DNA from 4 places in the Mesorhizobium newzealandense genome. Region 1 is predicted to be linked to each of the others. Evidence: riboswitches for the same ligand, from Rfam matches in the RefSeq annotation. Region 1 holds a riboswitch; each other region holds the start of a gene.
What was found. A riboswitch is a leader RNA that binds a small molecule or an ion and turns the genes downstream of it on or off. The one in region 1 is predicted to bind thiamine pyrophosphate.
Positions count from the first base shown of each region.

Region 2: another riboswitch for thiamine pyrophosphate. It lies ahead of thiC (phosphomethylpyrimidine synthase ThiC); the one in region 1 lies ahead of thiC (phosphomethylpyrimidine synthase ThiC).
Region 3: another riboswitch for thiamine pyrophosphate. It lies ahead of thiB (thiamine ABC transporter substrate binding subunit); the one in region 1 lies ahead of thiC (phosphomethylpyrimidine synthase ThiC).
Region 4: another riboswitch for thiamine pyrophosphate. It lies ahead of ACFSOZ_RS29110 (YkoF family thiamine/hydroxymethylpyrimidine-binding protein); the one in region 1 lies ahead of thiC (phosphomethylpyrimidine synthase ThiC).

Region 1 covers NZ_JBHUGZ010000012.1:241,947-249,403, forward strand. The annotation lists one part of gene ACFSOZ_RS17625 (IS630 family transposase) at 1-523, opposite strand, end outside; one part of gene ACFSOZ_RS17625 (IS630 family transposase) at 526-867, opposite strand; gene ACFSOZ_RS17630 (DUF982 domain-containing protein) at 1,096-1,338, shown strand; partial or broken gene ACFSOZ_RS17635 (3-oxoacyl-[acyl-carrier-protein] synthase III C-terminal domain-containing protein) at 1,693-1,946, shown strand; TPP riboswitch at 2,043-2,159, shown strand; gene thiC (phosphomethylpyrimidine synthase ThiC) at 2,264-4,087, shown strand; gene thiO (glycine oxidase ThiO) at 4,084-5,052, shown strand; gene thiS (sulfur carrier protein ThiS) at 5,052-5,249, shown strand; gene ACFSOZ_RS17655 (thiazole synthase) at 5,251-6,024, shown strand; gene ACFSOZ_RS17660 (thiamine phosphate synthase) at 6,021-6,626, shown strand; gene ACFSOZ_RS17665 (hydroxymethylpyrimidine/phosphomethylpyrimidine kinase) at 6,617-7,378, shown strand.
Region 2 covers NZ_JBHUGZ010000004.1:2,846-10,302, reverse strand. The annotation lists partial or broken gene ACFSOZ_RS07135 (IS630 family transposase) at 1-164, opposite strand, end outside; gene ACFSOZ_RS07130 (DUF982 domain-containing protein) at 393-635, shown strand; partial or broken gene ACFSOZ_RS07125 (3-oxoacyl-[acyl-carrier-protein] synthase III C-terminal domain-containing protein) at 989-1,242, shown strand; TPP riboswitch at 1,339-1,455, shown strand; partial or broken gene thiC (phosphomethylpyrimidine synthase ThiC) at 1,559-3,381, shown strand; partial or broken gene ACFSOZ_RS07115 (D-alanyl-D-alanine carboxypeptidase family protein) at 3,390-3,931, shown strand; gene tmk (dTMP kinase) at 4,011-4,685, shown strand; partial or broken gene ACFSOZ_RS07105 (DNA polymerase III subunit delta') at 4,682-5,735, shown strand; gene ACFSOZ_RS07100 (hypothetical protein) at 5,858-5,983, opposite strand; gene ACFSOZ_RS07095 (hypothetical protein) at 6,164-6,511, opposite strand; partial or broken gene ACFSOZ_RS07090 (amidohydrolase family protein) at 6,600-7,457, shown strand, end outside.
Region 3 covers NZ_JBHUGZ010000005.1:20,750-28,206, reverse strand. The annotation lists gene ACFSOZ_RS07285 (RNA polymerase factor sigma-32) at 1-494, shown strand, start outside; gene ACFSOZ_RS07280 (M48 family metalloprotease) at 510-1,979, opposite strand; gene thiQ (thiamine ABC transporter ATP-binding protein) at 2,238-3,020, opposite strand; gene thiP (thiamine/thiamine pyrophosphate ABC transporter permease) at 3,013-4,608, opposite strand; gene thiB (thiamine ABC transporter substrate binding subunit) at 4,790-5,788, opposite strand; TPP riboswitch at 5,832-5,946, opposite strand; gene ACFSOZ_RS07260 (thiamine diphosphokinase) at 6,035-6,679, shown strand; gene ACFSOZ_RS07255 (ABC-F family ATP-binding cassette domain-containing protein) at 6,681-7,457, shown strand, end outside.
Region 4 covers NZ_JBHUGZ010000019.1:147,769-155,225, reverse strand. The annotation lists gene ACFSOZ_RS29130 (glycosyltransferase family 39 protein) at 1-386, shown strand, start outside; gene msrA (peptide-methionine (S)-S-oxide reductase MsrA) at 520-1,038, shown strand; gene ACFSOZ_RS29120 (SDR family oxidoreductase) at 1,224-1,961, opposite strand; gene ACFSOZ_RS29115 (LysR family transcriptional regulator) at 2,113-3,024, shown strand; TPP riboswitch at 3,196-3,309, shown strand; gene ACFSOZ_RS29110 (YkoF family thiamine/hydroxymethylpyrimidine-binding protein) at 3,300-3,908, shown strand; gene ACFSOZ_RS29105 (ABC transporter permease) at 3,944-4,753, shown strand; gene ACFSOZ_RS29100 (ABC transporter ATP-binding protein) at 4,750-5,529, shown strand; gene ACFSOZ_RS29095 (ABC transporter substrate-binding protein) at 5,522-6,544, shown strand; gene ACFSOZ_RS29090 (hypothetical protein) at 6,522-7,040, opposite strand; gene ACFSOZ_RS29085 (hypothetical protein) at 7,057-7,404, opposite strand; gene ACFSOZ_RS29080 (tetratricopeptide repeat protein) at 7,453-7,457, opposite strand, start outside.

The DNA of each region.
Region 1 (7,457 bases):
CCCATAATTCCGGGATGGACCGGGCTGCTGCCTTTCGCAGTAAAGCCTTCAGCTTGGCGAAGGCCATCTCAATGGGGTTAAAGTCCGGGGAGTAGGGCGGAAGATAGCGAAGGGAAGCCCCCGCAGCCTCGATGATTTCGCGGACACCGACCACTTTATGAGCAGGCAGGTTGTCCATCACGACGACATCGTCGGGTTGAAGCGTCGGCACGAGGACGCGGCGCAAGTAGACCAGGAATGCTTCGCCATCCATGGCGCCGTCCAGGAGCCAGGGCGCGACGATCCCGTCGAGGCGCAGGCCGGCCGTGAAGGTCGTGGATTTCCAGTGCCCATGAGGAACAGCCGCCCGGCAACGCTGTCCACGCGCAGAGCGGCCTCGTAGCCGGGCCATCTTGGTATTGAGGCCACTTTCGTCGATGAAGATCAGGCGGCTCGGATCGAGATCGAGTTGGCCTTCGAACCACTCTTCCCGCGCTGCCAAAACATCCGGTCGCTGCTGTTCGGCCGCGTGCGCTGTCTTTTTTTGTACGTGATGCCACGCTTTGCGAAGAACGCATGGACCGTCGTCAGGCTGGCTTTGACCCCGCGCTCTGCCGCAAGGCGATCGACGATCTCGGCAAGCGTGATGTCCCGCTCATCGGTCTCGACCAAGGCGAGAATGAAAGTCTCGTGCGCGTCCAGCTTCGATACCTTCGGCTTGCCCTGCCGCCCAGGTTCCAGATTGCCGCTCGAACGCCAGGCCCGATACCATGCACCAGACGTCGATATCCCGATGGCAAACCGCCGTGCCGCTTCTCGGGTCGACAGGCCTGCCTCTATCGCCTCGATAACACGCGTCCGCAAATCCAGGCTGTAAGCTCGTGCCATGCCGCTGCTCCTTCCGCAAATCACTTCGATCAGGGAATCAGAACAAGCCGTTCACTGCAAACAAACGACTCCGATTAAGGGAAAACCGCTCTAGGTGGCTGGCGCACGAAGTGTGAAGGCCGGCAAGGTCTGCTGGCCCTATTCGGCCCTCGGCAATACATGTATGAAACGAGCCGACGTCATGGCAGGCGCAGACCGCACCAAGCTCGGTATTGAGGGTGTAATTGGATGTCGAGCAGGTTCGTCCGACCGGTGGTAGTGCAAGTTGGACGACATGACCGTGAGCGCGTCATTTTCGATGTGAACGACGCGGCCACGATTCTGCTCCGGAGCTTCCATGATCAGACGAAGAAGCGGAAACTGGCTATGGATGCATGCCTTCAGGTTCTGCGTGGCGAAGCCCACCCGCTGGTTGCCAGACGGGCTTTCGTTGTGGCGGCGTTAGAAGCGAAAATTCTGCGCAGTGATTGAGTTACAAGATTATAATAGCCTCAATTACTTCAACCCCCCCCGCAAGAGCAGTAACGCAGACAAATAGATCGAACGAACGCTTACTCTTGTAGCCGCGATACATAGCTGCGTATCGAGTGCTGCGCTCGTCGCGCAAGATTGATTCGTTGGATCATCCGCCAAGCTCAGGTTTGCGGCGGAGGTCTTTCCGGTTGGTGGAACGCAACCCTGTCGTCGCCGCCAGAAGGGCCGCATTGCTTCTCCGGCACGCCGTCGGCGCTGCCCCCCCCTGCGGATCTCCACGACGACGGGCTCGCCGTCGATGACCTGCATGAGGGCCTCTGGAGTTGTCGAAGAAGAAGCCGCCTCACGCACAAGCCGCAGGACATCGACCGCTTCGTGCCGCACCAGGCCAATGCCCGCATTTTTGATGCCGTAGGGAAAAACCTTGGCCTTGCCGATCGTGCTGTCGTCAAGACGATCGCCGAATACGGCAATTCTTCCGCCGCGACGATCCCGCTGACGCTGTCACTGGCCACCAGACGAAGCCATTTCGGCCTGGCGAAAAAGTTCTTCTGGCGGCGGCGGGAGCGGGCTTGAGCGGCGGCGCTGTCGTCGTTGGAATATAGCCGAGCGGTGGCCGCCCACGGGCCAAAACTGTCCGAGTGAGATGGATGGCCGGTCGACAGGCGCTTGACAAAGCGGCGCCGTCCCGTTCAACTCCAGACATTCACCAGGGGGGTCCCGACAAGGGGCTGAGATACTGCTGGCTTTCGCAGCGCAGTGACCCGTTGAACCTGATCCAGTTCATACTGGCGTAGGGACGGTGCAAGCGCTTTGCGGGAGTTTATGCCCGAAGACCTGTCTCGAGCAGGTCGGCCAAAGCGTCTTTTCATCCTTCCGGCACAGAACTGGGTCTCCAATGCAATGAGCAAAGGAGCCTCAAATGAATGCCTTGACCCCAGCGGTTTCCACGGGACCGCTGCCTGCCTCACGAAAAATCCACAAATCCGGCGTCCTCCATCCACAGATCAGGGTGCCGATGCGCGAAATCTCAGTCCATCCGACGGCGGGTGAACCGCCCGTGACGGTCTACGATCCATCTGGCCCATATACCGATGTGACGGTCGAGACGAGCATCGAGAAAGGCCTGGCGCGGCTTCGGCACGAATGGATCGCAGCGCGAGGCGATGTCGAAGCTTATGACGGCCGCCATGTCAGGCCGGAAGACAACGGCTTCGCCGTGGGCGAGCGTCTGACGCCGGAATTCCTCGTTCGCAACCGCCCGTTCAAGGGCAAGGCCGGCAAGGCGGTGACCCAGCTTGCCTATGCCCGCGCCGGCATCATCACGCCCGAAATGGAGTTCGTCGCCATCCGCGAGAACCTTGGCCGCGAGATCCTGCACGGCAAGCTGCAACGCGACGGCGAAGCCTTCGGCGCGAAGCTTCCCGATTTCGTCACGCCGGAATTCGTGCGCGACGAGGTGGCGCGCGGGCGCGCGATCATCCCCGCCAACATCAACCATCCCGAGAGCGAGCCGATGATCATCGGCCGCAATTTCCTGGTGAAGATCAATGCCAATATCGGCAATTCCGCCGTCACCTCCTCGATGGCCGAGGAAGTCGAAAAGATGGTCTGGGCGATCCGCTGGGGCGCCGACACGGTGATGGATCTGTCGACCGGCCGCAACATCCACAACATCCGCGAATGGATCGTGCGCAATTCGCCGGTGCCGATCGGCACCGTGCCGCTCTATCAGGCACTCGAAAAGGTCGGCGGCATCGCCGAGGACCTGACTTGGGAAGTCTATCGCGACACCCTGATCGAGCAGGCCGAGCAAGGCGTCGACTATTTCACCATCCATGCTGGCGTGAGGCTGCATTACATCCCGCTGACCGTTGACAGGGTCACGGGTATCGTCTCTCGCGGCGGTTCGATCATGGCCAAATGGTGCCTGCACCATCACCGGGAAAGCTTCCTCTACGAGCATTTCGCGGAGATCTGCGACATCTGTCGCGCCTATGACGTCTCCTTCTCGCTCGGCGATGGCCTTCGCCCCGGCTCGATCGCTGACGCCAACGACGCCGCGCAATTCGCCGAACTGGAAACGCTTGGCGAACTGACGAAGATCGCCTGGGCCAAGGACTGCCAGGTGATGATCGAGGGTCCGGGCCATGTCCCCATGCACAAGATCAAGCAGAACATGGACAAGCAACTCGCGATCTGCGGCGAGGCGCCGTTCTATACGCTCGGGCCGCTGACGACGGACATCGCCCCGGGCTATGACCACATCACGTCGGGCATCGGCGCCGCCATGATCGGCTGGTTCGGCACCGCCATGCTCTGCTATGTGACGCCGAAAGAGCACCTAGGCCTGCCCGACCGCGATGACGTCAAGACCGGCGTGATCACCTACAAGATAGCCGCGCATGCAGCGGATCTTGCCAAGGGCCATCCCGCGGCAAAGATCCGCGACGACGCGCTGTCGCGGGCGCGGTTCGAGTTCCGCTGGGAAGACCAGTTCAACCTGTCACTCGACCCAGAAACGGCGCGCTCGTTCCACGACGAGACCTTGCCGAAGCAGGCCCACAAGCTGGCGCATTTCTGCTCCATGTGCGGGCCGAAATTCTGCTCCATGCGCATCTCCCACGACATTCGTGCCGAAGCGCAGAAGGAAGGAATGGCGGCGATGGCGGAAAAATATCGCGATGGCGGCAATCTCTACATGCCGGTGAGCGACAGCGTGCCCAAAGGACCAGAGCCGTCATGAGGGTGCTGGTCAAAGGGGCCGGCGTCGCCGGCCTCACGGCGGCCTTCGAATTGGCCAGACGCGGCGCGGCGGTCACCGTCGCCGACGTCCGGCACGGCCGTGGAGGCAATGCATCGTGGTTCGCCGGCGGCATGCTGGCGCCGTGGTGCGAGCGCGAAAGCGCCGAGCAGCCGGTGCTGGATCTCGGACGCGGCGCCGCCGACTGGTGGGAGGCGGTGCTGCCTGGTCAGGTGACGCAGGCCGGAACACTGGTTGTGGCACCGCCGCGTGACAGCGGCGAGCTGGACCGCTTCGCCGGCCGCACCTCGGGCCATCGCTGGCTCGATGAAGCGGAAATCGCGCGGCTGGAGCCCGATCTCGCCGAGCGTTTCCGGCGTGGGCTGTTCTTCCCCGGCGAGGCGCATCTCGACCCGCGCCGGGCGATGGCGGCGCTTCACGACAAGCTTGTCGCGATGGGTGTCGACATCAGCTTCGCCACGGACGCGCGGCAGCTTCCCGGGTTCGAGCACGAGATCGACTGCACGGGAATGGCGGCGGACGACGGAAGGCTGCGCGGCGTGCGCGGCGAGATGATGATCCTGCACACGCCTGATATCGCGCTATCGCGCCCCGTGCGGCTGCTTCATCCGCGCTTTCCGCTATACACGGTACCGCGCGCCAACCATCGTTTCATGATCGGCGCGACGATGATCGAGAGCGACGGCGCTGGACCGGTCACGGTCCGCTCTATGATGGAGCTTCTGGGCACGGCCTGCGCGCTCCATCCAGCCTTCGGCGAGGCCGGTATCGTCGAGACCGGCGTCGGTGTTCGCCCGGCCTTCTCCGACAATCTGCCGCGTGTCGAAGCGCGTGGAAACACCGTCGCCATCAACGGGCTTTATCGCCATGGCTTTCTTCTCGCGCCAGCCATGGCGCGGCAGGCGGCCGAACTCGTCTTCGCTGACGAACCCATGGAGCTTGCCTGATGAAATTGACCGTAAACGGCGAAGCGCATGAGGTTGCCGCCACCACGCTGGCAGAGCTGCTTGCAGCGCTCGACTATGAGGGCGATTGGCTGGCGACGGCCGTCAACAGCGACCTCGTGCACAAAGCCCATCGGGCGGAGTTCCAGTTGAGCGACGGCGACTGGATCGAAATCCTCTCGCCGATGCAGGGAGGCTAGCATGTTCGAGCTTTTCGGGACGCCACTGTCCTCCCGGCTGCTTCTCGGCACGGCGCAATATCCTTCGCCGGCCATCCTTGCCGATGCGGTCAAGGCGTCGGGCACGTCAGTAGTGACCGTATCGTTGCGCCGTGAGATGGCGGGCGGCAGGGCCGGCGAAAAGTTCTGGTCGCTGATCCGCTCGCTCGGCACGAGAATCCTGCCCAACACTGCCGGCTGCCACTCCGTCAAGGAAGCGGTCATCACCGCGAAAATGGCGCGCGAAGTCTTCGGTACGAGCTGGATCAAGCTCGAAGTGATCGGCAACCACGACACGCTGCAGCCGGATGTGTTCGGCTTGGTCGAAGCCGCCGGCATCCTGGGCGAGGACGGATTTGTCGTATTCCCCTACACCACCGACGATCTCGTCGTTGCCGAGCGGTTGCTGGAGGCGGGCTGTAAGGTCCTGATGCCGTGGTGCGCGCCGATCGGCTCCGCGCTTGGGCCGATCAACATCACGGCGTTGCGCTCGATGCGCCAACATTTCCCCAACGTTCCTTTGATCGTGGATGCGGGGCTCGGACGGCCATCGCATGCGGCGATCGTCATGGAACTCGGCTTTGATGCCGTGCTGCTGAACACCGCGGTTGCCAAGGCGGCCGATTCGGTCGGCATGGCGCGCGCTTTCGGCAAGGCCGTCGATGCCGGACGGGAGGCTTTCATCGCGGGAATGCTCGAGCCGCGCGATGTCGCGGCACCATCGACGCCGACATTCGGCAGGGCGGTTTTGTCATGAAGCTCGATCCCTTCTACCTGATCGTCGACAGCGCCGCCTGGATCGAACGGCTGGTGCCGCTCGGCGTGAAGCTCGTCCAGCTTCGCATCAAGGACAGGGACGAGGACGAGCTGCGCGCCGAAATCCGCCGCGCGAACGATGTCTGCGCGGTCCATGGTTGCCAACTGATCGTCAACGATTATTGGCGACTTGCCATCGAGGAAGGCTGCGACTTCGTTCATCTCGGCCAGGAGGATTTGGCTGCGGCCGATTTGTTGGCGATCAAGTACGCCGGATTGAAGCTGGGGCTGTCGACCCACGATCATGCCGAACTGGAAACGGCGATGGCCGCCGAGCCTGACTACATCGCCCTCGGTCCCATCTATCCCACTACCCTGAAGAAGATGAAATGGGCGCCGCAGGGACTTGAACGGATCAGCGAATGGAAGTGCCAAGTCGCGCCGATTCCATTGGTCGCCATCGGCGGCCTCAATCCTGAGCGGATCGACGGCGTCTTCGAGGCCGGCGCCGACAGCGCCGCGGTGGTCACCGACATCACGCTGAATGCCGATCCCGAGGCACGCACGCGGGAATGGATTGAAAAGACAAAGAAATGGCGCTGAGGCGAGAACCGCATGTGCTTGTCGTTGGTGGGTCGGATTCCAGCGGGGGTGCCGGCATCGCACGCGATGTCGAGACGATCTCATCCATTGGCGTGCGCACCTGCCTTGCGGTGACCGCGGTGACAGTCCAGACGCACGAAGCCGTCATGGACATCCGTCATCTGCAACCCGGTCTGGTGGCCGACCAGATGCGGGCGGCACTTCAGGCCAACGAGGTGGCGGCCATCAAGATCGGCATGCTCGCGACCGCCGAGATCATCGCCGCCGCAGCCGCAGTGCTCCGCGAAAATCCGCAGGTGCCGGCAATACTCGATCCGGTGCTCGCCTCCACGTCGGGCCGGGCGCTCCTGGAAGCAGGCGCCATCGCTGCCATGAAGCGTGATCTGGTGCCGCTTTGCTGTCTGGTCACACCCAATCTCGTCGAGCTGGCGCTCCTTATCGGCGCCAAGCAAGCGGTCGACGAGGATGAAGCGGTCTGGCAAGGCCAGGAGCTCTTGGCCGCCGGCGCGCAGGCCATTCTGATCAAGGGCGGCCATGCAAAAGGACTTCGATCGACGGATATCCTGCTGCACTCCGGTCAAGAACCCATTCGCTTCGATGCGCCGCGCCTTGCAGTATCGATGCGCGGAACGGGTTGCATGCTGGCCAGCGCGATTGCGGCACATCTGGCGAATGCGAGGTCGCTTGAAGACAGTGTGGGCGAAGGCAAGCGGTTTGTGTTCGAGCAGCTTCAGAGGAATTCAACCGAATGACCGCAGCCCGCCTGCCGAGTTGAGGCCCGCCGCCGGCTCCGCCGTTTGCAATGGGGAGACCGATATCTGGCTCCGTCGG
Region 2 (7,457 bases), on a different contig from region 1:
TGCCGCCCAGGTTCCAGATTGCCGCTCGAACGCCAGGCCCGATACCATGCACCAGACGTCGATATCCCGATGGCAAACCGCCGTGCCGCTTCTCGGGTCGACAGGCCTGCCTCTATCGCCTCGATAACACGCGTCCGCAAATCCAGGCTGTAAGCTCGTGCCATGCCGCTGCTCCTTCCGCAAATCACTTCGATCAGGGAATCAGAACAAGCCGTTCACTGCAAACAAACGACTCCGATTAAGGGAAAACCGCTCTAGGTGGCTGGCGCACGAAGTGTGAAGGCCGGCAAGGTCTGCTGGCCCTATTCGGCCCTCGGCAATACATGTATGAAACGAGCCGACGTCATGGCAGGCGCAGACCGCACCAAGCTCGGTATTGAGGGTGTAATTGGATGTCGAGCAGGTTCGTCCGACCGGTGGTAGTGCAAGTTGGACGACATGACCGTGAGCGCGTCATTTTCGATGTGAACGACGCGGCCACGATTCTGCTCCGGAGCTTCCATGATCAGACGAAGAAGCGGAAACTGGCTATGGATGCATGCCTTCAGGTTCTGCGTGGCGAAGCCCACCCGCTGGTTGCCAGACGGGCTTTCGTTGTGGCGGCGTTAGAAGCGAAAATTCTGCGCAGTGATTGAGTTACAAGATTATAATAGCCTCAATTACTTCAACCCCCCCCGCAAGAGCAGTAACGCAGACAAATAGATCGAACGAACGCTTACTCTTGTAGCCGCGATACATAGCTGCGTATCGAGTGCTGCGCTCGTCGCGCAAGATTGATTCGTTGGATCATCCGCCAAGCTCAGGTTTGCGGCGGAGGGTCTTTCCGGTTGGTGGAACGCAACCCTGTCGTCGCCGCCAGAAGGGCCGCATTGCTTCTCCGGCACGCCGTCGGCGCTGCCCCCCTGCGGATCTCCACGACGACGGGCTCGCCGTCGATGACCTGCATGAGGGCCTCTGGAGTTGTCGAAGAAGAAGCCGCCTCACGCACAAGCCGCAGGACATCGACCGCTTCGTGCCGCACCAGGCCAATGCCCGCATTTTTGATGCCGTAGGGAAAAACCTTGGCCTTGCCGATCGTGCTGTCGTCAAGACGATCGCCGAATACGGCAATTCTTCCGCCGCGACGATCCCGCTGACGCTGTCACTGGCCACCAGACGAAGCCATTTCGGCCTGGCGAAAAAGTTCTTCTGGCGGCGGCGGGAGCGGGCTTGAGCGGCGGCGCTGTCGTCGTTGGAATATAGCCGAGCGGTGGCCGCCCACGGGCCAAAACTGTCCGAGTGAGATGGATGGCCGGTCGACAGGCGCTTGACAAAGCGGCGCCGTCCCGTTCAACTCCAGACATTCACCAGGGGGGTCCCGACAAGGGGCTGAGATACTGCTGGCTTTCGCAGCGCAGTGACCCGTTGAACCTGATCCAGTTCATACTGGCGTAGGGACGGTGCAAGCGCTTTGCGGGAGTTTATGCCCGAAGACCTGTCTCGAGCAGGTCGGCCAAAGCGTCTTTTCATCCTTCCGGCACAGAACTGGGTCTCCAATGCAATGAGCAAAGGAGCCTCAATGAATGCCTTGACCCCAGCGGTTTCCACGGGACCGCTGCCTGCCTCACGAAAAATCCACAAATCCGGCGTCCTCCATCCACAGATCAGGGTGCCGATGCGCGAAATCTCAGTCCATCCGACGGCGGGTGAACCGCCCGTGACGGTCTACGATCCATCTGGCCCATATACCGATGTGACGGTCGAGACGAGCATCGAGAAAGGCCTGGCGCGGCTTCGGCACGAATGGATCGCAGCGCGAGGCGATGTCGAAGCTTATGACGGCCGCCATGTCAGGCCGGAAGACAACGGCTTCGCCGTGGGCGAGCGTCTGACGCCGGAATTCCTCGTTCGCAACCGCCCGTTCAAGGGCAAGGCCGGCAAGGCGGTGACCCAGCTTGCCTATGCCCGCGCCGGCATCATCACGCCCGAAATGGAGTTCGTCGCCATCCGCGAGAACCTTGGCCGCGAGATCCTGCACGGCAAGCTGCAACGCGACGGCGAAGCCTTCGGCGCGAAGCTTCCCGATTTCGTCACGCCGGAATTCGTGCGCGACGAGGTGGCGCGCGGGCGCGCGATCATCCCCGCCAACATCAACCATCCCGAGAGCGAGCCGATGATCATCGGCCGCAATTTCCTGGTGAAGATCAATGCCAATATCGGCAATTCCGCCGTCACCTCCTCGATGGCCGAGGAAGTCGAAAAGATGGTCTGGGCGATCCGCTGGGGCGCCGACACGGTGATGGATCTGTCGACCGGCCGCAACATCCACAACATCCGCGAATGGATCGTGCGCAATTCGCCGGTGCCGATCGGCACCGTGCCGCTCTATCAGGCACTCGAAAAGGTCGGCGGCATCGCCGAGGACCTGACTTGGGAAGTCTATCGCGACACCCTGATCGAGCAGGCCGAGCAAGGCGTCGACTATTTCACCATCCATGCTGGCGTGAGGCTGCATTACATCCCGCTGACCGTTGACAGGGTCACGGGTATCGTCTCTCGCGGCGGTCGATCATGGCCAAATGGTGCCTGCACCATCACCGGGAAAGCTTCCTCTACGAGCATTTCGCGGAGATCTGCGACATCTGTCGCGCCTATGACGTCTCCTTCTCGCTCGGCGATGGCCTTCGCCCCGGCTCGATCGCTGACGCCAACGACGCCGCGCAATTCGCCGAACTGGAAACGCTTGGCGAACTGACGAAGATCGCCTGGGCCAAGGACTGCCAGGTGATGATCGAGGGTCCGGGCCATGTCCCCATGCACAAGATCAAGCAGAACATGGACAAGCAACTCGCGATCTGCGGCGAGGCGCCGTTCTATACGCTCGGGCCGCTGACGACGGACATCGCCCCGGGCTATGACCACATCACGTCGGGCATCGGCGCCGCCATGATCGGCTGGTTCGGCACCGCCATGCTCTGCTATGTGACGCCGAAAGAGCACCTAGGCCTGCCCGACCGCGATGACGTCAAGACCGGCGTGATCACCTACAAGATAGCCGCGCATGCAGCGGATCTTGCCAAGGGCCCATCCCGCGGCAAAGATCCGCGACGACGCGCTGTCGCGGGCGCGGTTCGAGTTCCGCTGGGAAGACCAGTTCAACCTGTCACTCGACCCAGAAACGGCGCGCTCGTTCCACGACGAGACCTTGCCGAAGCAGGCCCACAAGCTGGCGCATTTCTGCTCCATGTGCGGGCCGAAATTCTGCTCCATGCGCATCTCCCACGACATCGTGCCGAAGCGCAGAAGGAAGGAATGGCGGCGATGGCGGAAAAATATCGCGATGGCGGCAATCTCTACATGCCGGTGAGCGACAGCGTGCCCAAAGGACCAGAGCCGTCATGAGGGTGCTGGTCTCGCAGCGGAACCGCAATCCGCTGCTGGCGATGGACATCGGCGCCGACGGGCCTGGCTGTCGGCGCGAGCGAGGCCTCAGGCTTCGGCATCGTCGGTTCGGTCAGTCACAATGGCACGCGGGTGATCGCGGCGATGAGCGGACTGGCCAGCGACAAGGAACGTGCTGAAGAGGCGCGAAAGCTGCTCGACTGGGTGTTCGCTCTTTCGAGAAGACCGAAATCTTCGCCAAGGACGAGGTGGTCGGCGAAGCCGAGGTTTTTGGCGGCGCCAAATCCGGGGTGACGCTGAAGGCCAGGGGCCCGATCGAGATCTTCCTGCCGATCACCAACCGCGACAAGCTGACGGCCAAGATCGTCTACAACGGCCCGGTTGCAGCACCTGTGGAGGAAGGACAGCCGGTGGGTGCGCTGCGCGTCTGGATTGGCGACACGCTGAGCCAGGAGACGCCGCTTTTCGCCGCCGAGTCGATCGGCGTCGCACATTGCCGCAACGCGCGCTCGACGCCGTCAAGGAACTGGCGGTCGGCTGGCTGCGCTAGCGCCGACGGCATAGACGTTTCCCCCGACGCGGACTATCTAGAGCGCTATAACACCCGCAAGCATGGCAGAGGCTTTTCGATTGGCGCGCGGATTTTCATCACCTTCGAAGGCGGCGAAGGAGCAGGCAAGTCGACGCAGATCGAGCGGCTGGCCAGGAAGATGCGCGCCAAGCGATATGATGTCCTGCTCACCCGTGAACCAGGCGGCTCGCCGGGCGCCGAGGCGGTCAGGCATGTGCTGCTTTCGGGCGCCGCCGAACCATTCGGGCCGAAGATGGAGGCGCTGCTTTTCGCCGCCGCGCGCTCCGACCATGTCGAGCAGGTCATCCGGCCGGCGGTCGAGCGTGGCACCATCGTGCTTTGCGACCGCTTCCTGGATTCCTCACGCGTCTACCAGGGCGTCACCGGCGGTATCGACCCCGCGTTCATGGATACGCTGGAGCAGGTCGCCATCAACGGCATGATGCCCGACATGACGTTGATCTTCGACATCGATCCGGCGGAAGGCCTCAGGCGCGCAACGCTGCGGCGCGGCACCGAAGCAACCGCCGATCGCTTCGAGAAGGAGACGCTGGCGATCCATCAGGCCCGCCGAGAGGCGTTTCTGGCGATCGCCGCGGCCGAGCCGGAACGCTGCATCGTCGTCGACGCAGCCGCCGATCCCGATACGGTCGAGAATGTCGTCACCGCCGCCGTGTTCGCGGCCCTGGAGGCAAGAACGCCGACGCGCAACAGGCAGGTAACGCCGGCATGATCTTCGAGCGCATCGCACCGGAGCAGCACGATACGCTGGACGGCGTGCCAGAGCCATCCGAGACACCACGTCTGGTCGGACACCGGCAGGCCGCGGAGATGCTGACGGCCGCCTATAGTGCGGGAAAGCTGCCGCATGCGCTTATCTTCTCCGGACCGGTCGGCATCGGCAAGGCCACGCTCGCCTTCCACCTTGCGCTCATCTCTTGCGGCACCCGGACTTCGCGCAGGCGCCCGAAAGCCTTGCCATTCCCGATCCGGCTTCGTCGCTGTTTCGCCAGATCGCCACCGGCGCGCATCCTTCGGTGCTGCATCTGACCCGTCCGCTCAACGACAAGACCAAGAGCTTCAAGACTGTCGTCACCGTCGACGAAATCCGCAAGGTCAGCCGCTTCCTGTCACTGACCTCGCATGACGGCAGCTACCGGGTCGTCATCGTCGATCCGGCCGACGACATGAACGCCAATGCCGCCAATGCCTTGCTGAAGAATCTCGAGGAGCCGCCGGCACGAACGCTGTTCATCCTGATCGTCCATGCGCCGGGCAGCCTGCTGCCGACGATCCGGTCGCGCTGCCAGGTGGTGCGGCTGACACCGCTCGATGCCGACGACCTGATGGCGGTGCTGGAAACCGCCGAACCGCCACCGCCAAACGATCCGGCGGCGCGGGCAGCGCTGGCCGAGCGGGCAGGGGGCAGCGCGCGCAGCGCGATCCTGTTGACGCAGTATGGCGGGCTGGAGATCGCCTCGACGCTCGATGCCCTGGTGGCGGCAAGAAAGGGCGATGTCGGCGGCGCGTTTCGCCTTGCCGAGGCTGTCGCCGGCCGCGACCTGGCGATCCAGTTCGAGATCTTCAACCGCCGGGCGCTCGACCTTTTATCGGACGCGCAAGCCGGGCTGCCTTGGCCGGCGATCTCGCCCGGGCCAAAACGCTGTCGGACACCTGGCATGAGGCGCTGGACGCCATATCCGAGACCGACACCTACAATCTCGACAAGAAGCAGCACGCCCTGACCATGATCGAGCGCCTGAATTCCGCAATGCGGATGTGACGATTTCTATGTGCATGCCGTTGCCCCAAAACCGGGGCCACTTTTGGGCGGCATGCATGGCCTCGGGATGGGCGGCCGCTTTCAGGCGCCGGTCGTGTTCTCCTCCAGCAGTCGGATCGCGCCTATTCGGGGCGCCGTGCGTGCTGGCTCGCTCGCTGCACCGCCAGCGCGGCATCATACTTTGCGCGATTGGCCCAATAGATGGTGGAAAACAGCAGCGCCTGGTCGCGGAAAGGAACGTGGTCCACCGTATCCGTGGCGGCCTCGGCTTCGATCCAGTCGGCGTGAAGTCGGCGGCTCCCATCCTGTCGCCACCGAGAGCCATCTGCTGGAAGCGATACATATGGTCCTCGATCTCGAGATAGCGATCGGCCAGACGATCGACCATTGCCGGTTTTGCATGGTGAATCTGCGAATCCAGCGCTCGCTCAGGTCCATGTCCCTTCGGGTTTGGAATACATGACGTTCCGGCGCGCTTCGAGCAGTGTGTTGGTGGCGACGACTTCATTTTCGCGCCACAGAAGCCGCATGGCCGGATCGTTCAGAAATCGGTCTGCGTAAATGGGATGAGGAAACGCGCTTTCTCTCAGCCCATCTATCTTGAAATAAACCAGCAGTTCGGAAGCCACGCTCGCTTCGAGTTCGTTGCGCTCCATCTTGCCGTGGAAAGCCTCGAATCCGATACCCGGAATGAAGGGCATGTGCGCGGCGTGCCAGATTTCGTGCAGGAGGTAGAGATCCTCGATGGCCGCAGCCGCATAATCATCCCGGCGCATTGTCAGCCCCCACCAGGTGCAGAAGTGCGCGCGCTCCAGGCGGTCGTTGGTGGTCTCGCAGCTGAAGCGCGGCAGGCTCGACGTCGCTGCCGGCACGACGATCGATGCCAGTGGCAATCTGGTCTCGCCGCCCTTCGTCGACCCGCATTTCCACATGGATGCAACGCTCTCCTACGGCATTCCGCGCATCAACGCGTCGGGCACGCTGCTCGAAGGCATTTCGCTGTGGGGCGAACTGAAGCCGCTGCTGACGCATGAGGCGGTGCGCGACCGCGCGCTTGCCTATTGCGACTGGGCGGTGTCGATGGGCCTGCTCGCCATCCGCACCCATGTCGATGTCTGCGATGACAGGCTGCTGGCGGTCGAAGCCCTGCTCGAGGTCAAGAAGACGATCGCCCCTTACATCGATCTGCAACTCGTCGCCTTCCCGCAGGACGGGTTCTATCGTTCGCCGACAGCGCGCGAAAACACCATCCGCGCTTTGGACATGGGGGTCGACATCGTCGGTGGCATTCCGCATTTCGAGCGCACCATGGCCGACGGCACGCGCTCGGTGACGGAGCTCTGCGAGATCGCGGCGAGGCGCGGCCTGATGGTCGACCTGCATTGTGACGAGACCGATGATCCGCTGTCGCGTCACATCGAGCAGCTTGCCTATGAGACGCAACGCCTCGGCTTGCAAGGCAAGGTCGCCGGTTCACACCTCACCTCGATGCATTCGATGGACAATTACTATGTTTCGAAATTGCTGCGCTGATCGCCGAGGCGGGTGTTTCGGCCATTCCCAATCCGCTGATCAACATCATGCTGCAGGGTCGTCACGACACCTTCCCGAAGCGCCGCGGTATGACTCGGGTCAAGGAGATGCAGGCGCTGGGTATCCGCGTTGGCTGGGGCCAGGATTGCGTGCTCGATCCCTGGTATTCGCTCGGCACCGCCGACATGC
Region 3 (7,457 bases), on a different contig from region 1:
AGGCGCTGTTCTTCAACCTTCGACGCTTGCGCGCGCGGCTGGCCAACGGCGCCGAACCACTGTCCAACGCAACGCTCTATCGCGAAGTGTCGGAGGCACTCGGCGTCTCCGAGGCTGACGTGGCGATGATGGATTCGCGGCTGTCGGCGCCTGACTCCTCGCTCAACATGCCGATTGCCGATGACGCGGGTTCGACCGAGCGGATGGATTTCCTGGTCTCCGACGATCCGCTGCCCGACGAGATCGTCGGCGACAAGATCGATGTCGCACGCCGCTCGCTCTGGCTAAGGGAAGCGCTTCGCGCGCTCAACGCGCGTGAGCTGAGGATCATCGAGGAACGCCGGCTGAACGACGAGGGTGCGACGCTGGAAGCGCTTGGCGAGACGCTTGGCATCTCCAAGGAACGTGTCCGCCAGATCGAGGCGCGCGCCATGGAAAAGCTCAAGGTCGCGCTGGTGAAGCAGAACCCGGAATTTCTGGCGACTGCCGCCTGACCGGCGGCATGCGTCTTACTTGTCGGTGACGATCTTGACCTTGTCGCCGGCCGACACCGCGGCACCCGGCGACAGCGCATTGAGCACGCGGAACAGGTCGAGCTTGCGGTCAACACCAACCATCTGGGCGGACAGCGAACCCATCGTCTGGCCGGGCTGAACGGTGACGACGCGGATATGCAGCGGCTTCAGGGCCGCCTTTTCCGCCGCGCTGAGGATACGGAACGATCCGCTGACCGAACGCGCCACGGTATCCAGCGAGGTGCTGGCGGATGGTGCCGCGGTCAGCAACCGGTAGACCTGGCCGCCGGCGCGGATCACCGCGATGTCGAACTGCCAACCTTCGGCGCCGGCATGCGCGGTCGCCGCCTCATTGCCGTTGATCGTCTCCTGCTTGACGCTGCTGTCTTCGAGGCCAGCCACCCAACCGCTGCGGATATAGTCGGTGAGCGCGCGGTTCTTGTCGATGGAGACGCCGTCGAAGCGGATCGCCATGTCGCCAGGCCCGGTTGCGGTCACAGCCGCGGCCGAATTGTCGATGATGAAGCCCTGTGGCACCGAGAAGGACACGCCAAGGCCCGGATGGAGGAAGGTTTCGCCGCGCACATAGCCCTCCTCAGGCGTGTCGCCATAGAGCAGGCCGTCTATGCCGGCGAGGAAGGAATCGCGGTCGCGTGTGCCGACGCCGGGTGCGCCGAACTGGCGGGCATGGCGCTGCGCCAGATCGATGCGCTGCGGGGTGTTGGGGTGGGTGGCCAGGAAGTCGAGGCTGGCGTCAGTGGCGCCACTGATCGAGCGGAAGTCGGTATAGGCCGACATCGACTGCAGGAAGCGGCCGGCGGCGAAAGGATCGTAGCCGGCTTCGCCGATCGACTTGATGCCGATGGCGTCGGCCTCCAGCTCCTGGTTGCGCGAGAACTGCGCCAGCCTGAGTTTGCCGCGGATCAGCGCCGCCTTGGCGGTCGGGCTGTCGCCCAGCACATCGGAAACCACCTTGGTCGCCAGGCCTTCCTCGGCCTCCAGCTGCTGGCGCTGCAGGCCGTGATTGGCGGTGACGTGGCCCATCTCATGCGCGATGACCGCGGCCAGCTCAGCCGAATCATTGGCCAGCGCCAGCAGGCCACGCGTGATGTAGAGATACCCGCCCGGCAGCGCGAAGGCGTTGACGTTGGGCGAATTCAAGATGGTGATGCGATAGGTCTGCGTCGGGTTGGCCGACACGACGGTCAGATTGCCGACCACCTTGGCGACCATGCGCTCGAGCTTGGGATCGGAATATTCGCCGCCATAGGTGGCCAGGATGCGCGGATGCTGCGCCTTGGCGAGTTCGGCAAGCTTGCTGTTGGCGGCGACATTGTCGACCGTGATCGGCCTGTCGGAAGGCTGGAAGCCGGATTCCTGAACCTCGGGTGGCGTGAACATCTGGCAGCTCGCCAGCGCCACGGCAAAGCCAGCCAGCGCGAGAAAGCGCGCCAGCGGATTCATTCGTAGTCTGTCAACGCCGATCGCCAGAACGGCTTCCTTTCGGGTCCCGGCGCATGACCACGAAAATCGGGGGCGATCTTCGGAACATGTCATGCGCTATCTCAAACTGCTGCAGCATCCGTCGCACGTCCCTCGGGGCGGGCGGCGGGTACTGCAGGCAAATCACGGCCTGTGCCGGACCGGTAAGGCGGACCTAGCCACACTCCTCCAGCCATGGCAAGCAAGCGCCACATCGCCTGGAGCCGGTTTGACCGTAAATTATGTCCGCTTCCGGGCAACATCTCGTGATACGGCATCCCCGGCGCTTGCACCGACATAGCGCCGGAACGCTTCCGGGCCAGCCCCGGTGAAGAAATCATCCGCCTTGCCGGTCGCCGCGACAACGCCATTGTCCAGAAACACCACGTGGTCGCCGATGCGGCGGGCATCCTCCGGCTGGTGGGTGACGAACAGCACCGTCATGCCGCGTTCGGCGTGCACTGCGGCGACCAGATCCAGCATGTCGTCGCGCAGCGCCGGGCCGAGCGAGGCGAAGGGTTCGTCGAGCAGGAGCACCGGCCGATCGCGCACCAGGACCCGGGCCAGGGCGACTCGCTGGCGTTCACCGCCGGAGAGTTCACGCGGCAGGCGCTTTTCCTTGCCGGCAAGGCCGGTGCGTTCGAGCGCCCCGGCGATCGCGGCGCGGTCCGCTTCGGTCAGCTGCAAGGATGGCGAGCGGCCGAGCCCGACATTCTGCTCGACGGAGAGATGGGCAAAGAGGTTGTTTTCCTGGAACACCATCGACACCGGTCGCGCTGACGGCGGCTCGGCGTTGACATCGGCCCCGCCGATCAGCAGGCGGCCCGACTGCGGCGTCTCGAAGCCGGCCACCAGGTTGAGCAGCGTCGACTTGCCAGAACCGCTCGGCCCCATGATGGCTGTGATTTTCGCCGCGGCGAAATCGACGTCGAAAACGAGCGGCGCCTCGCCATAGCTGAACGACACCTGGTCCAGCCGCACCGGAGCGCCCTTTTCAGACCTGCTGGCCGCCCCGTCAGGCATCCCGGTTCTTCTCCCTTCCCAGCCAGTGTGCGGCTACGATCAATGCGAGGCAGACGAGGCCGAGCAGCAGCGCCAGGCCGGCGGCGTCCTGCGTGCGGTAACTGCCCATGCGCGCCAGGAGAAGGTAGGGCAATGTCTGCACGGAATCACTGCCGAACAGCGCGATGACGCCGAGGTCGCCGAGCGACAGCGCCATGGCGAAAGCAAAGGCGGTAGCGAGCGGCCGCCGCAGCGACGGCCAGTCGACCAGCATCAACCGGCTCCAGCCCACAATGCCGAGCTGCGCACAGAGCCGCTCGTGACGCTCGCTCGCCGCATCATAGGCGGGACGGACAGCGCGCAGCGCGAACGGCATCGCCATCACCGCGTTGACGGTGACGACCATGACCGGGGCGATGGCAAAGACATCGCCGACATGGCGCAGCAACAGGAACCAGCCGGCGCCGACGACGATCGGCGGCACAACGAGGACAAAACCGGCGCCGGTATCGGTGGCGTGTTCCAGCATTGTCTTGGGAGCAGTTCGGCGGTTCAGCGCCAACGCCCGGCGCGCCATGGTCAGCGCCAGCGACAACGTCACGGAAAGCAGCGCCGATAGGAAGGCGAGCACCGCACTGGTCAGCGTCGCCTGCCGCACGGCAACCTCGCCGGCCAGCCGGCCGAGATCGGCGCCAAGTCCGGCCATCACCGTGGCGACCATCGGTCCGGCAACGAACAGCAGCGTCAGAACGATGAGCACGACGTTCAGCAAGGTCTCGGTCCCATTGACGGAGAGGTATCGGCGAGGTGCAACCGGCAGATTGGTGTCGCCGACCACATTGGCGCCAAGCCGCGTCAGGGCCAGCACGACAGCAAACGTCAGGGCAATCTGCAGCAGCGTCAGCGTCACAGCGCGCGCGGGATCGAAATCGAAGCGCAGCGCCTGGTAGATGCCGACTTCGAGCGTCGTCGCGGCCGGACCGCCGCCGAGCGTCAGCACGATCGTGAACGAGGTGATGCAGAGCATGAAGACAAGCCCGGCGACACCCGGTAACGCCGCACGCAGCGTTGGCCATTCGATCAGCCGGAACGCCGGCCGCGCCCCCATGCCGAGTTGGCTCGCCAGCCGCCACTGATCGGCGGGAATGGTCTGCAGTGCCTCGAGGAACAGCCGCACGCTGAGCGGCAGGTTGAAGAAGACATGGGCGACGAGGATGCCCGACAGGCCATAGATGCCCGGCCAGTCTCCACCGCCGATCACGCTGAACACGCCGGCGAAATAGCCGGCGCGGCCATAAAGCGCCAGAATGCCGAGTGCCGCGACGATGGCCGGCAGCGCCAGCGGCACGGCGAACAGCTGCAGGATGAAGGCGCGGCCAAGGAAGCGCGGATGCCGCGACAGCGCGCGCGCCACGAACAGTGCCGGCACCACCGAAAGCAGCGTCGAGAGTACGGCCTGCCACAAAGTGAAGCGAACGACGCGGAGGAGATAGGGATCGAAGGCAGCCCAGGCGCCGGAGAAATCGTGAGCGCCTTCGATGAGCAGTCCGGCAAACGCACCGCCGATCAGCAGCGCGATGGCGGCAAGCGCGATGATGCCGGCGCTGATGCGGGTGTCAGAGGACGGGCGTCTTCGACCCTCCCCCTTGTGGGGAGGGTCGGCAAGTGGATGTCGCGAAGCGGCATCTGCTGGCCGGGGTGGGGGTGAGGCCGTCTTCAAGGTTGCAGCCCCCACCCCGCTCCGCTACGCGGATCGACCCTCCCCACGAGGGGGAGGGTGAAACGCGCTCTCATTTGCTCATCACCGCCAGCCATTCATCCACCCAGGCCTTGCGGTTGGCGGCGACCTCTTCGGAGCTGAACAGCAAGGTCTTGGTCGGCTTGACCAGTTTGTCGAAGGCAGGGTTGAGCGGCTTGTCGGTCTTGCCGGCCGGGAACATCCAGTTGGTCTCGGGGATGGCATCCTGGAATTTCGGTCCGGTCATGAAGGCCATGAACTTTTCCGCCAGCGGATTCTTGGCCCCTGTCGTGGTGATGCCGGCGACCTCGATCTGCAGATACTCGCCCTCTTCGAACGACGCTGCCTGGTAGCGCTCGGTGTTCTCGGCGACCATGTGATAGGCAGGTGAGGTGGTGTAGGACAGCACCATCGGCGCCTCCCCCTTGGTGAACAGGCCGTAGGCCTCGCTCCAGCCAGGCGTCACGGTCAGCACCTTCGCCTTGAGCTTCGCCCAAGCCTCCGGCGCCTTGTCGCCATAGACCGACTTCACCCACAACAGCAGGCCGAGGCCCGGCGTCGAGGTACGCGGATCCTGGATGACGATCTTGTCGTCGGCGCTGCCTTCGACTAGGTCCTTCAGGCTCTTCGGCGGGTTCTTCAGCTTCTCGGTGTCGTAGACGACGGCGAAATAGCCATAGTCGAAAGGTACGAAAATGTCGTCGCTCCAGCCGCCCGGCACATTGACACCGGACACGGCGCCATGCGGCGCAAACAGGCCTGTGGCCTTGGCATCGGCGGTCAGATTGGTGTCGAGGCCGAGCACGATGTCAGCCTTGGTCGATGCGCCTTCCAGCCTGACGCGGTTGAGCAGCGCGACGCCATCGGCGACCGAGACGAAGTCGACATCGCAGCCGCATTCGGCCTCGAATTCCTTCTTCACCACTGGACCCGGACCCCAGTCGGCGGTGAAGCTCTCATAAGTGTAGATGGTGAGCTTGTCCTTGGCCAAGGCCGGCCCGGACAGGACCACAGCCATCGCGGAGACAAGAGAGTATAAAAGCGTGCGCATCGGCGCCTCCTTCGTTCGAATTGAAAGGAATTGAGGCGTCGGACTGTCCGAAACGTCTAATCCCTCCGCCGGTACAAACCGGATCAGGTTCAGCGGGTTGGCGACTTTGCCTCTCAGCCGGTCCGCGAAGATCGCGTCCGGCACCCCGTTAGAGCGTTTCGACACATAGGCCCGGCCGATCCCCCACGCAAGTGGGAGTTTGCCGGCCTTCCGTTTCCCGTGCCGGGCTGGTAAGGGCCACACGATATGAGCACATTCACCATCCTACTTGGCGGCGATCTCATCCGCACGCCCCGGCTCGACCGCCAGGTCGAAGGCTCCCGCGTCATCGCCGCCGACGCCGGCATCGGTTATGCGCGGCTGCTGGGTCTAGTCCCGGAACTGTGGGTGGGTGATTTCGATTCGGTACCCGCCAACCTGCCGGACGATCTCGCCGCCGTACCCCGCCGGACCTTCCCGGCGGAGAAGGATAAGACCGATGGCGAACTGGCCATCGCCGCCGCGCTGGAGCGCGGCGCGACCAGCCTGGTGCTCGCCGGCGCCTTCGGCGGCAAGCGCGCCGACCACGCCTTCTTGCATCTGGCGCTCGCCCTGCGGCTGGCCGAGGCCGGAACGAGGATGCTTCTGAGCAGCGGCGCCCAGGAAGGCGTCCCGCTGCTGCACGGGAAAGCCGGCTTCGACTATGCCGACGGCACGCTGTTTTCGGTGCTCGGCTTTTCCGATCTTTCCGGCCTGACTGTCACGGGCGCCAAATGGCCGCTCGACCATGTCAAGGTGGCGTTCGGCTCGTCATTGACCATCTCCAACGAGGTCAGGGGTCACCTCGAAATCACGCTCGGCCATGGCCGCGCATTGTTGCTCGCTCACCCCTATCCCCTACCTGAAAGCTGACATGGCCCCGCCTCTTCTCAATCTCGACGGGATAAAACTGACCTTCGGCGGCACGCCGCTGCTTGATGGCGCCGCCTTGACCGCGTCGGCCGGCGACAAGATCGCTTTGGTCGGCCGCAACGGGTCCGGCAAGTCGACGCTGCTGAAGATCGCCGCCGGCCTGATCGAGCCGCAGGATGGCGAGGTGTTCCGCCAGCCCTCGGCGACCGTCCGCTATTTACCGCAGATGCCCGACATGGAGGGTTTCGCAACGGTCCGCACCTATGTCGAGGCGGGACTTGGCCCCGCCGACGATCCCTATCGCGCCAGCTATTTGATGGAGCATCTCGGCCTGTCGGGCGAGGAGCGGCCGAACGATCTTTCCGGCGGCGAGGCCAGGCGCGCCGCCCTCGCCCGCGTCATGGCGCCGGAGCCCGATATTCTGCTGCTCGACGAGCCGACAAACCATCTCGATCTCTCGGTGATCGAATGGCTGGAAGAGGAGCTCGTCCGCACCTCCTCGGCACTCGTCGTCATCTCGCATGATCGCCGCTTCCTCGAGCGCGTATCGCGCGCCACAGTCTGGCTCGACCGCGGCCAGACCCGCAGGCTGGACAAGGGCTTTGGCCATTTCGAGGAATGGCGTGACGTTGTGCTGGAAGAGGAAGAGCGCGAACAGCATAAGCTCGGCCGCCAGATCGTGCGCGAGGAGCACTGGCTGCGCTACGGCGTGACGGCGCGGCGCAAGCGCAACATGCGCCGGCTGGGCGAATTGCAGACCATGCGCCAGCGCTTCCGC
Region 4 (7,457 bases), on a different contig from region 1:
CGGCGCAGAAGATCTCGGACGAGGCCGAGGCCGTCTGGCACGCGGCGACGCCCGATCGGCTCGACATCGTTGGCGGCCATGGCCTTCTTGCGCCGCTGGCGGGCCTCAATGCCTATGACAAGCCGTCGATCTTCACCGACCTGAACATGCAGTACTCCCCCTGGATCACCAAGGAGCGGCTGCGCGACCACGGCATACTCCTGATCTGGCCTGGGCGCGACGTGCCAGCTCAGCTGCTGGCATGGGTGGGCAACATCCCGGTCAAGACCGTTCTTTTCGACTGGTCGCTCAAGGCGCCACCGGTGGCGATCAGTTTTGCCGCCGTTTTGCCCGGCGCGCCGCAGTTGCCGAGTGCGATCGACAGCCTCGCCCAAACGAGCAACTGAAGCAGGTCGGCCGGTCCGCTGGACGAAGCAAGAGACAATGCCCATTTATGGGGAGATCCAAACTTGCTTTTGCGCAATTCCAGACGGAAAAACCGCTACACTTTTCCTGGAATTGCTTTTGAGGAGACGTGATATGGCGACTTCGACCGAACGCGCAGTGCTTGCCGGCGGCTGTTTCTGGGGCATGCAGGATTTGATACGGCGCTATCCCGGTGTCATCTCCACCCGTGTCGGCTACAGTGGCGGCGACGTGCCCAACGCCACCTACCGCAACCATGACACCCACGCCGAGGCCATCGAGATCAATTTCGATCCGGCCATCATCAGCTATCGTACGCTGCTGGAGCGCTTTTTCCAGATCCATGATCCGACGACCCGCAACCGCCAGGGCAACGATGTCGGGATGAGCTATCGCTCGGCGATCTACTACACCAGCGACGAGCAGAAGCGCGTTGCCGAAGACACAATCGCCGATGTCGACGCCTCCGGTCTGTGGCCGGGCAAGGTCGTCACCGATGTCGCACCGGCCGGTCCCTTCTGGGAAGCCGAGCCTGAACATCAGGACTACCTGGAGAAATACCCCAACGGCTACACCTGCCACTTCGTCCGGCCGGGCTGGAAGCTGCCGGTTCGCGAGAAGGCGGTTTCGTAAGTTCACAGTTCCCGGTTCCGCCGGACATGCCGTTCGACGAGGTGGTCGAGCGGCATCGTGCGCTTTGCTCCGAATTTCAAGCGAGTTATAAGAAAAATGCGAAAACTTTATAACTGTCGGACTGGCGCCACCTTCATCTGCCACGGAGGTAATCCATCGGGGCAGGGAACGGGCTGCGGGAGTTTTCAAGCCTGCTGCGTCGGATAGAGCGTCAGGATGTTGACGTTGACCCTTGGCGGCTGCAAGACTGCGTAGAGCATGGCGGCGGCGATGTCCTCGCTCTCCAGCTGCTCCATGTCGCCCAACCTTTGCTCGACCGCCAGCCGCACATCGTCGCGCATGTTGGCGGTGAACTCGGTCCTGACCGCGCCGGGTTCGATCACGGTGACGCGTATGCCGTCCTTGCCGATTTCGCGGCGCAGCGATTCCGCCATGGCGCTGGCCGCATGCTTGGTGCCGGAATAGACCACCGATGGATGGATGTAGCGGCCGGTGCCCGACGAGACGATGACGATGTGGCCTGTTTTCTGCCGTTTCATCGCCGGCAGCGCCGCGTTGATCGTGTAGAGCAGACCCAGAATGTTGATATCGACCATTTCCCGGCATTCGCCGGTGGTGGTGTTCTGGAAAGGGGCGGCGACGCCGATACCGGCAACATTGAACAGCATGTCCAGCCGGCCATAGTCTTCCAGCACGCGCCGGACCATGGTGGTTGCCTGCGCTTCGTCGGTGATGTCGGCCTCGATGGCCAAGGCTTCGCCGCCGTTGTCGCGGATGCGTGTGGCCAGATCGTCGAGCCGCTGCCGGCGCCGCGCCGCGATGGCAACGACCGCGCCTTGTTCCGCGAGCGTCAGTGCGGATGCCGCGCCAATGCCGGAGGAGGCACCAGTCACCAGGGCGATTTTTCCGTTAAGTTTCAGCATGCTCGTTGCTCCTGCTCAGAGGGAAATTCAAAGGGGTTCGGTGCCGGGCCTATCGTGTTCGGCGTCCGAGACATGTCCCTCAAGCTAGGCGGCAGACGCTCTATGGAAAATGCGATAGAATACTATCACACTCATTGAGGAATCCGGCATAATGCGGGGCAGTGACTATGCGGAGCTGAAGGCCTTTGCCGCTGTCGTCGCGCATGGCAGCTTCGCCCATGCGGCTGAAGATCTCCGGATTTCGGCGTCGACGCTCAGCCAGACGATCCGTCAGCTCGAAGCGCGGCTTGGCCTGCGCCTGCTCAACCGCACGACCCGCAGCCTCTCGCTGACCGAAGCCGGCGCGCGCCTGCATGCGCGCTTCGCGCCGGCCATGGCCGAGATGGAGGCGGCGGTCGGCGATGCGACCGCCTTGCGCGACACGCCGGCCGGCATCTTGCGCGTCCATATGCCAAGCGTTGCCGCCGCCACCTATCTGGAGCCGGTGCTCGGCCGTTTTCACCAGGCATGGCCGGACATCGTGCTCGATGTGACGATCGACGATGCGGCCATCGATATTGTCGAGGCCGGCTATGACGTCAGCGCCAGGCTAGGGGAATTTCTCGAAGCCGACATGGTCGCCGTGGCGCTTGGCGGCATGCAGCGCCAGCTCGCCGTGGCCTCGCCGGATTACATCGCCCGTTGCGGATCGCCGTCGGAACCGACCGATCTGCTCCAGCACCGCTGCATCAATTGGCGCCGGCCGGGCAGTGCTGGCCTCTATCCCTGGGAATTCGCCAGGGACGGCCAATGGTTCTCGGTCGCGGTCAACGGCCCGCTTGTCGTCTCCAGCCGCGACATGGGGATTGCCGCCGCCGTGCAGGGTGTCGGCATCGCCTTCTGGGCGGAAGATCTCGTGCGCCCGCTGATCGATGCCGGCAAGCTGGTGTCGCTGCTGGATGAATGGTGCGCGACCTTTCCCGGCTGGTTCCTCTGCTATCAGAAGCAGCGTCATACGCCGCCGGCCGTGCGCGCCTTCGTCGATTTCCTGCGCCATGGTCGCCAGACGCTGCCAGATGGTTGAGCGTTTGTCGTTCCAGCGGCCCGGGTTTCGGTCGCGGCAGCGAAGGTTCCCGACAGAACTCCGCTCCGCCAGCATCGACGGTTTCCGCTCAGGCCCGGGCCTGGCGCAATGCTTTTGGCGCAGCGCGCCGAAAAAACGGCTTTCGCTTCAGCTCGAATGGTGCTTTAACCCGCGCATCCACAGGGGTGCTCCGTACGGTCGGGGCTGAGACGGGGGCGGCAAGCCCACAGACCCTAGAAGCTGATCTGGGTAATACCAGCGGAGCGAGGCGGGCGATGTTTTCAGGCGCACAGATTTCCCTATATCCCATGGCCGACGATTTCGTCGGCGTCATCCTTGGCGCGCTGGGCGCGCTCGATCCCTACCGCGATCGGCTCCGGATCGAGACCGACGACATCTCGACCTTGCTGGTCGGGCCGCCCGAAGTGCTGTTTCCGGCGATGCGGGACCTGTTCGTGGCGGCGGCACGCAGCGGCAAACATTGCGTGCTGTCGGCTGCCATCTCGCGCGGTTGCCCCGGCGAGCCGGATGATCCGATCTGCAGCTCCGATGCGCTTGGCGGACCTGCCGGGCCACTCGGCCCGCGCAAGGACGCGGCAATCGCGGCAGTGCGCGGCGCGGCCGCCACCGGCCAGCCGGCGGCAGCGCAGTTCTCGCTCTATGTGATGGGCACCGACGACCACATGGACGAGATCTACGGCTGCATCGATTTTCTCAAGCAGTCCGGCGTCTATGAGCGCTCGAAGCATTTCTGCACGAAATTGCGCGGCGATGCCGGCGCGATCTTTTCGGCGCTCGACGAGGCCTTTTGCCGCTTCGGGCCCGGCGCCGGCCACGTAACCCTCGACGTCACGGTCTCGGCCAACAGCCCGTCGGCCGTCTGAGCCAGCCGCGCTTTCGCGCGACCCCGTCAAAGGTTATGTCCGTGGCCTCACCATCAGTCGCTTCGCGTCCGATCGCGAGCCTTCTTGTCAAGGCAGCACCAGCCGTGATCTCGGTCGGGCTGCTGCTGCTGGCGTGGCAGCTTTACGCCACCTGTTCCGGCATCAAGCCGACGACGCTGCCGACGCCGTCGCGCGTCTTCGAGCAGGCGATGCTCAATCGCGAGGCGCTGGTCGACAATGCCATTCCCACCATCCGCGCCACGCTGATCGGCTTTGCCTTTTCGCTCGGCGCTGCTTTTGCGCTGTCGATGCTGGTCGATTTCTTCCGGCCGCTGCGGCGTGCGCTGTTTCCCGTCTTCATCGTCAGCCAGACCTTGCCGCTGGTGGCGATCGCACCGCTGGTGGTGCTGTGGTTCGGCTTCGGGCTGACGCCCAAGATCATGCTGGTGGCGCTGGTCACCTTCTTTCCGATGCTGGTGGCACTGGTCGAGGGCTACGAGGCGACGGAGACCGAGATCGGCCAGATGCTGCGCGCCATGGGGGCAGGGCGCTGGCGCGTCTTCGTGCTGGCGCGGCTGCCCTCGGCGCTGCCCTATTTCTTCGCTGGCCTGAGGATCTCCATCACATATGCCGTGGTCGGCGCCATCTTCGCCGAATATGCCGGTGCGGCGAAGGGGCTGGGCATCTACATGCTCAACGCCAAGAACAATTTCCGCCCCGATCTGGTGCTGGCCGCCGTCGGTGTCAGCGCCGCGCTGACACTTGTCCTGTTCGGGTTGACGGTGCTGCTGCAGCGCCTTGTCATGCCCTGGGAACGGGCTGCAGGCACGGGGCCGCGGCAATGAGCAGGCTCGAACTGCGGCATGTGCGCAAGGCGTTCGGCGGGCTCGACGTGCTCACCGACATTTCGCTAAGCGTCGGCGCCGGTGAATTCGTCTCCATCCTCGGTCCGTCGGGCGCCGGCAAGTCGACGCTGTTCCAGCTTCTGACCGGCGGGCAGCACGGCGAGGGCGAGATGTTCTTCGATGGCGCACCGCTCGACGACCACGGCAGGCATTTCGCCTTCATGCCGCAGCGTGACGCGCTGATGCCGTGGCGACGCATCCTCGACAACACGACACTCGGGCTCGAAGTGCAAGGCATCAGGCGCAAGGCGGCGCGGGCGCGCGTCGCGCCGCTGTTTGCCGAATTCGGGCTTGCCGGCTTCGAGCGGCATTTTCCGGCGCAGTTGTCGGGCGGCATGCGCCAGCGCGCGGCGCTTTTGCGCACCGTGGTGCAGGAGCGCGACATGCTGTTGCTCGACGAACCGTTCGGCGCGCTCGACGCATTGACCCGCACCGCCATGCAACGCTGGCTGGAACAGATGTGGCGGCACCACCGCTGGACGGCGCTCCTGATCACCCACGATGTGCGCGAAGCCGTGTTCCTGTCCGACCGCATCTATGTGTTGTCGGCGCGCCCGGCCCGCATCGTCCGCGAAATCAAGGTGCCGCTGCCGCGGCCGCGCGATCCGACCGGAGTGGCCGCGCTGCAGGCAAGCACGCTTGAAACCGAGATTCTCGACATCATCCTCAACCCCGGGCCCAACCCCCACCCATCCAAAGGATACGATCATGACTGACTTGACGCGCCGGCAAGCCTTGTTGCTGACCCTTGCCACGGGTGTTCCGCTCATTGCCGGAACGGGGCGGGCTCAAGCGCAATCGGCGGCACAAAAGGTCACCGTCGCACTCGACTGGACGGTCAACACCAACCACATCGGGCTGTTCGTCGCCCGCGACAAAGGCTTCTATTCCGAAGCCGGACTCGAGGTCGATATCCTGCCCTACAGCGATACTGGGGCCGGCACGCTTGTCGCCAACCGCGTCGCCGATTTCGGCATCAACGGCACCATCAGCCTCTTCACCCAGAAAACCGCCGGCGCTGACCTGAAGGGTGTCTATGCCGTGGTGCAATCCGAAACCGGCCGGCTGGTGTTCAATGCGGCGCGCAGCGAGATCAAAAGCCCGAGAGACCTTGACGGCCTGACCTATGGCGGCTTCGGCAGTGCCTGGGAAAACGCGCTGATCGGCACCATCATCCGCCACGATGGCGGCAAGGGCAAATTCGAGACGGTGACGCTCGGCACTTCGGCCTATGAGGCGCTGGCCAACGGTTCGGTCGATTTCACGCTGGAGGTCTCGACCTGGGAAGGTGTCGAAGCCGAGTTGAAAGGCGTCAAGCAGCGCAGCTTCATCTATGCCGACCATGGCGTGCCTGACGAGCACACGACGCTGATCTCTTCGAGCGAAGCCTATCTCCAGGCAAACCCCAAACCTGCGGCCGCCTTCGTCCAGGCGACGCGGCGCGGCTACCAGTTCGCCGTCGACCATCCCGATGCGGCAGCCGCACTTCTGATCGCCGCCAACAAGGACGCGCTGACCAATCCGGCACTGATCGAGGCCTCGCTGAAGGCACTGATCGACGGCCATTACCTGCGCAGCCAAAGCGGCGCCATCGGCACCATGGATCCGGCCCGGATGGACGCGATCGGCAACTACCTCTTCGCGTCCGGCATCTTGCGCGATGCCGACGGCAAGGTTCTAACGCAACGTCCGAATTTCGCGGGGTATTTCAGCAATGCATGTCTGGAGTAGGGGGCCAATCTGCCTTCGAAACTTCGGCGAAAATGGCTGGCCAGTCGAAGGGGCACGTGTGGCGTGACAGCTCCCCGTCAGACACGCAGATCAGCAGATCTCGGCTAATTCCGGGCGATCTCATAGAGCAGAGCGGTTTTGATGTGTCGCCCGGGCTCACCCTGCAGCGACAGAGCGGATATATATAGTTTCGCGACTGCCGGGCAGAGACCTTCGAATTCCGGGCTGACATTGGCAATACATTCATCTCGGCCGGAGTGCCGCCAGCGTTGATGAAAGCGTCGGCCAGCAGCGACCAGTCTTCATCGCTAGCGGAAGCAGCCGGCAGACTGCCATTCTTCGCTGCGCCGAAGGCGTGGAACAGGGTGGCGCCGATCTTGTCCATGTCACTCAGGAAATCCTGGTCGGGTGTGCTGAGCGCGCCCGGCCCCCCGCGAAGGTAGTTGTTGCAGATGGCAGCCGTTCCCCGCGCCATGACATGGTTGAGCATGGCCAATTGTGCACGCAACGCCTCAGCGGCGTTGCTGTCCGGAGCCGAGGACAGCAGCGATGCGTGTCTTTGCCTGGAGGCCGGCGACCGCCATCCTGCTCGCCTTTCGCACTTGCTCCACGTTTCCAAGTCTGGCCACGGCCGCGATCTTTTCCACGACGACGTCATAGTCGTCCGGGAACTCTTGTTTGATTGCCTTGAGGATTTGGCTTCCTTGGCTCTCAATCTGTTCGCTTACCTGAGCCGTGGTCAGCGTCTTCGGATCGGGCGAGCCCGCCACTGTCTGGTAGAGATATTTACTGCCGGCAAAGCCGAGCGCCCAGGGCAATACCTTTACCGCAACAAAGGACAAAGCGGCGACCGCCGCCATGCCCAAGCCTTTCCAAGCGTCATCTGGCAACCCTCCCGAGCCTTGTCTCTATT